4 regions of the Clostridium amazonense genome follow, and region 1 is predicted to be linked to each of the others. Evidence: riboswitches for the same ligand, from Rfam matches in the RefSeq annotation. Region 1 holds a riboswitch; each other region holds the start of a gene.
What was found. A riboswitch is a leader RNA that binds a small molecule or an ion and turns the genes downstream of it on or off. The one in region 1 is predicted to bind cobalamin.

Region 1 (3,221 bases):
CCAGATGGCTTTTACATTAGAGAATTTGAGGAAAATGACTTTTCATATATTCAAAAAATATATGAAACTGAAGGTTGGTTAACCATTATAAAAAGACCTAATGATGCTATAAAAGCCTTTAAAAACTCTGATATAGTTCTTGTTATACTTTATGAAGGTAGCATTGCTGGTGTTCTACGTGGATTAACTGATACAGAAATAACTACTTATATTATAGAATTAATAATTAATAAAGATTTTAGAGGAAAAAGCCTTGGAAAAGCTCTTATCAATGCTTGCCATTTATTATATCCTAAAACAAGAATTGAACTTCTAGGCAGTAATAGTTCTAAAGATTTTTATAAAGCTAATGAATTTAGAGATTTCTTTGGTTTTAGAAAAAGCTTCAAAAATGACTAAAATCTACACTCTAAACTGAAACATGAATAACTTAAAGTTAAAAACTAAGTTATTCATGTTTCAATTCAAAGTTTTAATCTAATTTTTTTACATTCATTTTTCACTTAAGGTACTTTGCTTTAAACTTGATAATTATTATTTATTTTACTACCTTTACTTTATCTTCTTTGTCATAAAATGCACCCATTAGTTTGCCCCATTCATTCTTTGCATTTTGATTATTTTCTAAATTTGAATTTTCAACTACATAATTTATATTTAACTCTTCTAATTTCTTTACTATATCTTCATAATCCTTTAATCCTCTATCAACTATAACAAGCTTGGGACTAAAAAATGATATCTTATCAAAATCAAATTCATCATCTTTACTTACATATTGTATAATTCCATCTTGAAGCCCCATTTTTAATTCTATTTCATTTGAAGTTGCTGCTTCCTTTGTAACTTCTTTTATACTTTTTATTTCGTCTATATTTTTTAAGATTCCTCCTTGGTGCTCTGATGTTATTAAAACATTTTTTACTGGTGTTCTTACAATATTTTCACCTTTAAACTCTTTAGGTATATCCTTATCTTCTGGAACAAGAATTAAAGTATGATTTTCTCCATCTATAACCTTTTTTACTCCACCTTTAAAATATTCAACACTAAAACCACTAGTATATTGAAGGTGCATACATTTTTCTATAATCAAATCATTTTCTTCCCTATTGTAATTAAAATTTGCATCTACATTATCTTTTAAAAAATCTAACGGTACGTATATATCATCTTTATCCCTTTCTATATTAGCCATAAGATTAACATCTTTTTTATTAACTTTTATAATGTAACTATTGTCACTTACAACTATTTCATTATTATTTATATTTGATATTGCTTTATCATCTTCCATTTTAAAATTCCCATCAAAATAATTTGTAGTGCTTTTTAAAGATGCAAATACAATATTATTTTTTACTTTAGTTTTAACATCATCAGTATTTTCATAGTTCTCAACTTCACTTGAACTTGTACTTATATCTTCATTATTAGAACACCCTATTAAAGATGTACAAATAACACTTCCTATAACTAAGCATATTAACTTTTTATTTAACATTAACATTTAAAAATTTCCTCCCTAAACCCTACTTAAAGAAATTTTGTGCAAAATAAAAAACCCCTATAAAACAGAGGTTTTTCAATATAACTTTAAAACGCATCAAAAATACGCTTTAAATTAAAGCTTACATTATCATAATTCAATCTCCCTCCGAAATTTCTTTTACATACTTATAATTAGGTAGGTCTCCTGACTAACGGCTTAGCCTTAGTCATCCTTCCCAGTTAAAAACCAGTGGATTTGACTTCGTATCCGTATACAGTAGCGGGGGCTGTAGTGGATTTTCACCACTTTCCCTATTAAACCTATTTAGGTACCTAAATATATTTTATTCAATTTTCAAACAATTACATTGTAGTACTAATCTAATAAAAACTCAATAGTCTTCCTTGTAATAATATTTTATTTTTTCATTACTGAATTTGATTTATAGGAAAACAAGTTGAAAAATGAAATTACTATTATTTCAATTGAGAAAGATATGTTTAAACGAGTGTACAAAAATTAACAATTAACAATGAAGGATAAAACTGAAGTCTCAGTTTTTTAAATCAATTTTTATAATGATTTGCGAAGCAAATTATTTAAACACAATATAAAAACTTAGTTTTTAGATATTTCTATTCATAAATATTAAGAACAAAGTGAATAATATTAACCATCATTGTTAATTGCTAACTGTTAATTGTTAATTGGTTCCAAACATAATAATTGACTTAATTGTAATATGGCTAGTGTTATTTGATAAAGCTATTATTTTTGAGTCAAATTTGGAACTCTATACTAATTTATTTTATTTCTTTTCTTAATTCTTTCACTTTATTTATATCTAACACTGTTTTTAATGCTATTGTTTTATCATCTAATATATCCAATAAATTTATAGCAATTTTTAACTTTTGCTTTTCTATACCTTTTTCTATTCCTTTTTTGTAAACTTCTGGATCATATAATGTTTTTGTCATCGTAATCACCTCTTCTTCTATTTTTTCATCATTAAAATAATTTCTATTTAAGTATTCTACTAAGTTTTGTATTGCAAGAAGCATTTTATGAAAATCATCATGTAGTATTTCATTTTCATGTAATAAATATCTATTTTAAAATGAATTAATCCTACCACCTAGCAATCAAAACAATATTTTCACATTAAAACATAGCTATACTAATGTTAATAATTATATTATAATTTTTTCTAAAAAAGTTCAAATTCCCATACAATAAAAAAGATAGATAACAAAATGTTTACCTATCTTTTATATCCTATAAATTAATTCAATTTTTGCATTTATTCCTTATCATAAAATACACTTATGAATTTTCCCCATTCATTTTTTGCATTTTGATTATTTTCTAAACTTGAATTTTCAACTACATAATTTATATTTAACTCATCTAATTTTTTTACTATATTTTCATAATCTTTTAATCCTCTATCAACTATAACAAGTTTTGGACTTAAAAATGATATCTTATCAAAATCAAATTCATCATCTTTACTTACATATTGTACAACTCCATCTTGAAGTCCCATTTTAATTTCTATAACATCAGAAGTTACAGCTTCTTTTGTTACTTCTTTTACACTGTTTATTTCACCTATGTTTTTTAAAACATCTATTTCATCTTTTGATGTTGCTAAAACGTTTTTTAGTGGTGTTTTTATAATAGTTTCATTTTTAAACTCTTCTGGTACAACTTTTCCCTCAGGAAC
Region 2 (3,221 bases), on a different contig from region 1:
GTAGAAATTAAATTTGATACATTAGTAAAAGATTTTATTATAGAAAATGATAAAATAAGTGGAGTAATTGTATCCGATTCGTTAACTAAGAAAAAAGATGAGACGTTAAAGTCAGAAGTAGTAATTGCAGCTACAGGAAGAAAAGGTGCAGATTGGCTTAATAATATGTGTGAAAAGCATAATGTGAATCATAGAGCTGGAACTGTAGATATAGGGGTAAGAGTTGAAATTAGAAATGAAATAATGGAAAAAGTAAATAATGTTTTATATGAATCAAAATTAATTGGTTATCCAGCTCCTTTTGATGATAAAGTAAGAACATTTTGTCAAAATCCAGGTGGATTTGTTTCTCAAGAAAACTATGATAACAATTTGGCTATAGTAAATGGTCATTCTTATAAAGAAAAGAAATCTAATAATACAAACTTAGCAATATTAAGTTCACATAATTTTTCAGCACCATTTAATAAACCTATTGAATATGGAAAGAAAGTTGCAGAACTTGTTAATCTTTTAGGTGGAGGAAGCATTTTAGTTCAAAGATACGGAGATATAATAGATGGAAAACGTACTTGGGAAAAAGAATTAAAACAATCTAATGTAGTGCCAACACTTAAAGATGCTGTAGCAGGAGATTTAACTTCAGCAATTCCATATAGAACAATGACTAATATAGTGAATTTTATAGAAGCTATGAATACATTAGTTCCAGGATTTGCAAGCAAAGAAACTCTTTTATATGGACCAGAAATAAAATTTTATAGCAATAAAATAGACATAGATAGAAACTTTGAAACCAATATAAATGGATTGTATTGTTTAGGAGATTCATCAGGCTGGACAAGAGGACTGATGATGGCATCTGTAATGGGTGTCTTAATGGCAAGAGTATTAACGGATAAAGAATATTAAAAGAAAGAATGATAAGATTAATTCTTATCATTCTTTCTGCTTTTAATTGTCGAAAGATAATAACAATAAAGAATGTTTGAAAATGTTGCAAAACTGCAAACGCTGTAATATAATGTATACGAAAAGAGAATATGGAAATTGAGTAGGTTCTTTTTAAGCAATTAGAAAGTTAAAATGGAAAATGGTGAAAATCCATTACAGCCCAACGTTACTGTAATACTGATGAAACCTTTAAAACCACTGAGATAAAAGTCTTGGGAAGGAAAGGGAGTAAAAAGAAGTTAAGTCAGGAAACATGCCTATTTAGGATTGAATCTTTCGTGGGAGAGATGAAATATCATTAAGTTGTATGAATGCTTAAGTTTTTATGCTTTAATTATATTAAAGTTTATACAAAATGTGTTATTTTAAAGTCCCAGTTGGGGCTTTTTTTATTTTTATAAAAATTAAATATAAAATATTTAAGCATTAAAATTAGTATGAATAAATTTAATGTGTCGGCAAACTATAAAGGGGGGATTAGATGAAAAGAAACCATAGAATACTAGTAGCTATCATTTTGAGTTTTATTATGACTATTTGTTTAGGATGTGGTGCAGGAAATAAGGATTTAAAGACTAGCAAATATGATAATAAAGCAAAAGTAGAAAAAAGTATTGATAAAAAGGGTAATAAAGCTAAAGAAAAAACTGATAAAAAAAATGAAATAAAAAAAGAAAATAGTATAAAAAATAATACAGAAAAAGAAGCGGTCAAAAAAGAAGAAATAAAAAAGGAAGACACTAAAATTGAAAATAATAATGGCAATCAATCATCAGAAGAAAAACAAATAAAAGAAAATAATAATGAAAAAGAAAAAAATGAAACAGTAGTGAAAGATGAAAATAAAAACAATAAAGTAGAAGAAGACACATTTACTATGATAATAGGAAAAGATGTTAAAGGATATACTGGAAATGAATCAAGTGTTGTAGAAGAAATTACAATAAAAATTTATTCTAAAAAAAGTGCAATGCAGTATTTAAGGGAAAATACTTCTATGCAAGAAAATGGAGGATTTATTTTTGAAATTAATGGTATACATAATCATTATCCAATACCAGAATCAGAAAAAACTCCAGAACAAAAGAAAAATGGGGTATTAGGTATTGATTGGTTTATATATCTTAATGATAAAAAAACACCAGTAGGAGCAAATGATGTATATCCACAAAAGGGTGATGTTCTTCTATTTGATTTTCATGAGTGGGATAAAAGAGAATTTTTACCACCAGAAGATTAAAAGATAAAATATGGGGGATGAAATGAGAAATATGAAAAGATTAAAAGAAAAATTTGTAGGCTTATTTTTAATTTTATCAATGATTATATGCTTATCATTTTCTACTGTACTTGCAGTGGAAAATGACAGAATATATGGAAAAGATAGGATATCTACTTCGATTGAAATAAGTAAGAAAGGTTGGCAAAACGACTCTGAGTATGTTTTTATTGCTCAAGGATATGATTTTGCAGATGCATTGTCTGTAGCACCATTAGCTAAAAAATTTAATGCACCTATTTTACTTAATGGAAATATTCAACTAAGAGAAGATACAATAAATGAATTAAAAAGATTAAAACCAAAGAAAGTATTTATATTAGGCGGAGAAAGAGTTATAAGCAAATCTGTAGAAACTCAACTTAAAAATATAAATATAAATGAAATAGAAAGAATATATGGACAAACAAGATACGAAACAGCATTAAAAATTAATAAAAAATTAGGAAAAAGTGATGCTTTATTTATAACTAATGGACAATCTTATGCAGATGCATTATCAGTATCGCCAATAGCAGCACAAAAAGGAATACCAATACTATATACTAAAAATAATGAAATTCCTAAAGAAGTAAATGAGTACATAAAGGGTAATAAAATATTTAATGTATATGTTATTGGTGGAGATGGTGTAATAAATGATAGTGTACTAAAAAATATACCAAACTCTGAAAGAATATTTGGAAAAGATAGGTATGAAACTAACAGGGAAGTTTTAAAAAAGTTTTCTAATGATTTAAAATATGAAAATATTTATTTTGTTACAGGAAATGACTTTCCAGATGCATTGTCAATATCTACACTTGCTGCAGATAAAAAAGCACCAGTGATACTAACTAATAAAAATATAAATAGTGATGTAGAAAAAATTATAAATTCTAACATAACATCTCTAAGTAAATTTATTGCTATAGGTGGACCAGAAGTAGTACCACAAAACATATTAGATAAATTTAAAATGAACTTTGAAATTATAAAATTATCAAAG
Region 3 (3,221 bases), on a different contig from region 1:
AAATATTTCAGTTATACTTTCAATGCTATTATAAGTAGCTATTAAAGTATTTTTTATGCTATCAGTAGGAACACCGGCACTTCCAGGAATCCCTTCAGTCATTACTCCAGAACCAGCACTAACTAAAAAGTCATCAAAGTGACCGTGGTAGCAACCAGCAAATTTTATTATTTTATTCTTTTTAGTATAACCTCTAGCAAGTCTAACAGCACTCATAGTAGCTTCAGTACCAGAGTTAACCATTCTAATTAAATCTATGTTATCTAGAGTTGTACACAAATGTTTTGCAAGTTTTAACTCTAAATCTGTTGGTGCTCCAAAAGCAATAGATTTAGATACTGTATCTTGTATAGCATTTATAATATCTGGATCATTGTGACCAAGTAGCATTGGACCCCATGCCCCTATAAAATCTACATATGTATTTCCATCTTCATCAGTAATAGTTCCGCCATTACCAGTTTTTATTACTGGTGGAGTTATTCCCATATTTGTTAATGCTCTAACAGGACTGTTAACTCCGCCTGGTATGTATTTTTTTGATTCCTCAAAAATTTCAGTGCTTTTTTGTAAATTCATGATAAATCCTCCCGTGTTTAATTGATATTATTTAAACATCAATATGTATTTAAAATAATATAAGTTTTATTGTAACCTATATGCTTTTCTTTATAATTATACATTATTAAGTGCAAATGATAAAAAAATACAAAAATTTTTATGTGTTAATTTTTATCAGAGAAAATTTTACTTATTATATATAGTGCTTCTTCTCCATTACCATTTAAAGTTTCTTCCTTTAAAACTTCAATTGCTTTATTAACATAAGCATTACTAGTACTTTTTATTAAAGTTTCTACTAATTTATCATTGTCTTTAGTAAACTTTTTTTGCTTGTAAGTTTTAAACCGTGGGTTATAAATATTAGAACTATACTCAACCATTTTCATAATATGTGGAGATAGACTTCTAAGTTTATACCAATTTAAATATTCATACATATGAGTCTTTATAATATCATAATGTTCATTCATAATATTTTTTCTTAAAGTTTTGTTTTTTTCATCTATAAGATGAATCATATCAATATCATATAATTTGATATGAGATAAATTATCTATAGCGGTATCAATATCTCTAGGAACAGCAAGGTCAAAAATTAGAAGTTCATTTAAATTTTCAACATCACTTTTATGTACTACAAACTCTTTAGATGATGTACAACTAATTAAAACATCTATAAAGTTTAAGTAAGTATTTTTACTTTTAATATCTATTACTTCTATTTTAGAATTAATGTCTTGTAGAAGCATATCATTTTTAACTTTTTCAACATTTCTACAAGCTATGTAAAGTTTATCATAATTATTTTCATTACCTGTAAGAGTTTTAAAACATAGCTTTCCAACATCTCCAAATCCAATAATCATAAAATTACGTTTATTACTGCTAATAGCTTCTTTAATGGCAATTGAAGAAGAAGAAACAGGTATTTTATACAATGCTGTTTTTGTTCTAAATTCTTTTCCACAAGATATAGCAGTTAAAAATAATCTACCAAGTTCACCTTTTATAGTGTTAAGTTCTAATGATTTAAAATAAGAATCTCTTACTTGACCTAAAATTTGATCTTCACCTAAGATTTTAGAATGAAAACCAGAACAAAGTTCCATTATATGACGAACAGTATTTTCACCAGTAGATATAAAAGTATATTTTTTATCATCTAAGTTCCAATCTAACGTTCTAAATATGTTGTCTAATAAAAGATCATCATTTTTTTCACAAGAATTAAAATAAATTTCTGTTCTATTACATGTTGATAGTATTATAACTTCATCGAGAAAAATATTTAATTTTAGTAAGTAATTTTCAAGTTCAGAAGAATTAATACTAAATCTACTACGTATATCTAAAGATACATCTTTATTTAATCCTATTACTCTAAACATTTGTGAATCATCTCCCAAATAGTATTGTAAGATTCAAGTTACTTATAATAAAATAACTTAAAATCTAAAGGAGAAACAAACTGCAAAGGCAGAAGTCTGTTTCTATAATCTTAATTAATTATAATATATTTATGAAAAAACAAAAAAACTCACCAAAGTGTGAGTTTATATAAGCAAGCATTAAGATTCAATAAACGACACTTTTCTTCCGCCCGAAGTTGTGTGATAGAATTTACGGCAGGTCTCCTGACTTACGGGTCACTCTCCTTTTACCTTCCCAAGTAAAACTTACTCAGTGGTCAAAATTTGTCTCCGTTACAGTAGCGGGGGCTGTAGTGGATTTGCACCACTTTCCCTATTAAACTATAAATTTAGTACCATAAATAGTATAACCATATTAAATTTTAAATAAAATTTTTTGTCAAGGAAAGTATAACATATAATATTAGAAAATAAAAGATAGTATAAGGAAAAAAATATTAAATTGTAAAATAGTTTTAAATTTTAAGTTTAATTCAAAAATTAGAAAAATATATTGAAAAATTAACTAATAAATAAAAAATAATTTATTTGTTTTTGTATTTTAAATTAAGATATAAATATTTATGATATAATTAATTATATGTAAAAATATAGTAAAAACAATAAAGTATAAAAGGTTTATATAGAGATTACGATATTTTAAGTAAAGAAGATGAACTAATACTTTATAATCACCATAGCTTATTAAGAGTCTACATGACATAAAGTTCCATAACTAAAATTATCTAAATTTTTAATAAATGGGGTGAAAGTATGATAAATAAAATTATCAAAAAAGGAAAAAATGTTTATATAAAAAAACCAAAATTTAATGAGCTTAACTATATAAAAACTTTATGGAATGATAAAGAAACCATGGGTGATGTTGGTGGAGTTATAAATTTTGATGAGGAAAGATGGATATCATGGTATGAGAGAATGATATATCCAGGTGACAATAAGAATTTTTACACCCTTATATATAATTTTCAAGACATGCCTGTAGGGGAAGTTAGTTTTCATGGGTATGATGATGAATTAAAAAGTGCAGACTTAAATGTAAAAATACAAAGTAATTTTAGGCGAAGAGGATATGGAGTTGAAGCAATAAATTTAATATTAGATTATTACTTCAATGAATTTGGTGGAGAAGTTATTTTTGACAATGTAATGAATATAAAAGGAATTGAAGCACTAAAAAAAGTAGGATTTTCAATAGTAGAAGAAAAAGAAAATGAAGTTTTATTT
Region 4 (3,221 bases), on a different contig from region 1:
TTTGCTATGCATATATCCTTTAAAAAGACCAAATGGATCTGCACTTGGAAGTCCTTGAATTTTTAAACACATATCATAACTTCCAGATTTCATCATTTCTTTGCATTTACCCCATTCAAATACTGTTATATTTGAGTTTATTCCCACTTCAGATAAAAGAGATTGTATATAAACAGCTTCTTCTTCATAAGGGTAACGGTTGCAATCTCCAGTTGGTAAAATAAATTCAAGATTAACTTCTTTATCACCAATTACTTCTTTGATTAGTTTTTTACCTTTTTCAGCATTATGCACAGCATCTATTTTCTTGTAGAAAGGTGATGTGTAATTTAAGAATGCACCAGCAGGTAGTCCGTATCCATTGTAAAATTCATTTATAATTTCTTCTCTATCTAATAAAAGGCTTAATCCTTCTCTCATTTTTATGTCATTGAAAGGAAATTTGTTTCCGTTAACATTTAAAAAGTGAGTGATACCAGAATCACCAACACTTACAGTGAAGTCTTTATTCTTTTCAAGTTCTGCAGCAAGTGATGGAGTTATAGCTCCTAAGTCACATAATCCGTGAACCTCACCTGATAATAATGCAGAGTATCTAGTATTTGCATCACTTATAACACGGAATTTTAATTTTTGAAGAGTTGTGGCATCACCATGATAATTTTCATTTTTTTCAATTACACAGTATTCTCCTACAACATTTTCAACTAGTTTATAAGGACCTGTTCCAATAGCCATTTCTTTGAAATTCCCATCTTCAGCAAAGCAAGATGGTTCAAAAATACTACTTCCGAAGTTAGCCATTGTATATGTAAGCATAGGATTTGCCTTTGAGAATGTAAGTTTTACTGTGTTTTCATCAACAGCTACAACATCCTTAAGACCTGGATAAGTAGTTTCTATGTTCATTCCATAAAAAGATGATGGAAATGGACCTTTTTTATAACGATCAAAGTTCTTAACAACAATGTCAGAGTTAAAAGGTGTTCCATTTGAAAATTTAACATCTTTCTTTAATTTAAATGTCCATTCAGTACGAGCATCATTGCTTTCCCATGATTCAGCTAATGCTGGGGCTGGGTTACCGTCTTCATCTTTTGTAACAAGTGGTTCCCATACACCTAAATTAATAGTGCAATAATGTGCATCTTTTTCACCAGGTGCTTGATCTCTTGAAGCTGCAAAAATCATCTCTCGTGTTTGATCGATGTTAGAAGCTTCAGCTTTGTTTGATTTCGGCGAGCATCCTATAAAAGTGAATAGGGCAAACATCACCGTCAGAATAATAGAAAGTCGTTTAGTAGTTGCTTTTTTCATATTCTCTCTCCCTTAATATAATTTTAAAAATAAAAACAGCTGAGGGAATTCCACAGCTGTTTTATACGTATAGTAAAACAGAAATTTGTCGTACTAAGTATCCCCCATCGAGATAATAGTATATACAATACACGGAAGGTTTTCTGACTTAGAATCAACCGAACTATAATTACTATAGTAATAAGGTATTATCATCACAGTAGCGTGGGCTGTTGCAGAATTACACTGCATTCCCTTTAAAGAAAATATATTTCGACATATCTTCTCATATGTCTTATAAATTCAACAAAATAATAACATTTAAAATAATATATGTAAACGATTCAGACATTCCATTTTGATATCACAAACTTAGTTAGTGATTCAAAATCGATATATTAATCTTAAGATAATAGTTCTTTTATAATGAAGATAAATTTCACAATGGAATTTTAAATTTTACATATGATATAATGTAGGGAAACAAGCTCGAATTTAATATTATATATACATAAATGAATATGTTGAAGTTATATATTTTAAATTTTTATAGAGGGTTTTCCGAGCTAGTCTCACTAATAAGGGTGTCAAAGTTATAAGAAGGATAAGTATAAGGAGAAACTTTGAACCCTATAGATATAAACAACGGATTTACAAAAGAAAAGTTGGTGGAAAATAAAAATGTAACATCAGCTATATTTTTATTAGATCAAAAAATAACACCAATAGAGTTTTTAGAAAGAGTTAAAACAATAGCATTATTATTTGATAAACTTACAAAGGAAGAATTAAAAGCTATAAAACATTGGATAAAAAATACAACCGAGGATAGACTAGCTGAAGAGGCAAGGGAAGTTTTAGATGCAAGTAAAGAGGAGGTTAAAAATATGGTAGCTAACAACGCATTTATAATAAAAGAAATGGAAGAAAAGGCAAGAGAAGCAGAAAAAATAGAGATAACTAGAAATTTATTAGATATTTTAGATGATGAAACTATAGCATCAAAAGTAGGACTTAACATAGAGAAAGTTAAAAAAATAAGAAAAGAAACTGAGGCAGGTCAATAATCTGCCTTATTTTTAAATTATAAGTTATGGTGGTTAGTTAAGTATCATGCTTAAAGTGGAGCATAAATAAAACAACAAGCATATATATTTAATTAAGTTACTTGTAAAAAAAATTAAGAAGCTTTCTGATGAGTACAGAAAGGATAATTAAATACTTAATACTAAGAAATATTTATAGTAAAGAAGTCAAAAGATACTTCTTTAATTTGTTTAATTTCATCAAGTACCCATTTATTTTCAATATGTATAAACTTCCAACATTCACGATAACAAATATGTTTATTTTTAAATCCATTTATAATCTCATTAGTTTCTTCATTTATTGTATAGTCTATTGATTTTGCTTTTATAAAAAACCATATGAAATCATTATTAATGTCTTCAGAGTATTTTAAACCTATAGGAATCACTTTTATAAGTTCCATGTTTTCCAATATGTTTTTTTCATTTCTTATTTTCATACAATTAGTTTGAAGTTTATGTTTATTATACAAATTTTCACTCATATATTCTTTGCAAAGCTCTTGATTTTTTTCCATCCAGCCAATTGATATTTTATAAAAAGTATTTTTAACATCTTTCATAATAACATCATAATTCCAATTGAAATTCTTCATGGATAAAGAAGTTATAGCATTTAAAGTTTTAGATTTTTTCTTATTCATAAGTATTTTAAAAACAATAAGATAAGCAAATATAAAACATATCAAAATAATAAAAAATAATACATATGATGATATATCTAGTGAAGTTGAACTAGCATGATGATAAGGATAAACAGTCGGACCAAAATGGCTATCACCGCCACTAGAGTGTCCACCACCAGGTCTTGCAAATGTAACTAATGGAAAGCTAATA

Region 2: another riboswitch for cobalamin. It lies ahead of AC07E4_RS12295 (DUF4430 domain-containing protein); the one in region 1 lies ahead of AC07E4_RS08885 (stalk domain-containing protein).
Region 3: another riboswitch for cobalamin. It lies ahead of hemA (glutamyl-tRNA reductase); the one in region 1 lies ahead of AC07E4_RS08885 (stalk domain-containing protein).
Region 4: another riboswitch for cobalamin. It lies ahead of AC07E4_RS03415 (ABC transporter substrate-binding protein); the one in region 1 lies ahead of AC07E4_RS08885 (stalk domain-containing protein).

The regions. Positions count from the first base shown of each region.
Region 1 covers NZ_JBWKMH010000023.1:145,842-149,062, reverse strand. Annotated here, with positions in the region: gene AC07E4_RS08890 (GNAT family N-acetyltransferase) at 1-399, shown strand, start outside; gene AC07E4_RS08885 (stalk domain-containing protein) at 539-1,510, opposite strand; cobalamin riboswitch at 1,670-1,843, opposite strand; gene AC07E4_RS08880 (hypothetical protein) at 2,296-2,472, opposite strand; gene AC07E4_RS08875 (stalk domain-containing protein) at 2,796-3,221, opposite strand, start outside.
Region 2 covers NZ_JBWKMH010000028.1:182,573-185,793, forward strand. Annotated here, with positions in the region: gene AC07E4_RS12290 (NAD(P)/FAD-dependent oxidoreductase) at 1-912, shown strand, start outside; cobalamin riboswitch at 1,040-1,229, shown strand; gene AC07E4_RS12295 (DUF4430 domain-containing protein) at 1,436-2,194, shown strand; partial or broken gene AC07E4_RS12300 (cell wall-binding repeat-containing protein) at 2,217-3,221, shown strand, end outside.
Region 3 covers NZ_JBWKMH010000005.1:20,355-23,575, forward strand. Annotated here, with positions in the region: gene hemL (glutamate-1-semialdehyde 2,1-aminomutase) at 1-579, opposite strand, end outside; gene hemA (glutamyl-tRNA reductase) at 726-1,952, opposite strand; cobalamin riboswitch at 2,172-2,349, opposite strand; gene AC07E4_RS02360 (GNAT family N-acetyltransferase) at 2,748-3,221, shown strand, end outside.
Region 4 covers NZ_JBWKMH010000006.1:156,659-159,879, forward strand. Annotated here, with positions in the region: gene AC07E4_RS03415 (ABC transporter substrate-binding protein) at 1-1,317, opposite strand, end outside; cobalamin riboswitch at 1,435-1,603, opposite strand; gene AC07E4_RS03420 (hypothetical protein) at 1,920-2,363, shown strand; gene AC07E4_RS03425 (Tim44 domain-containing protein) at 2,525-3,221, opposite strand, start outside.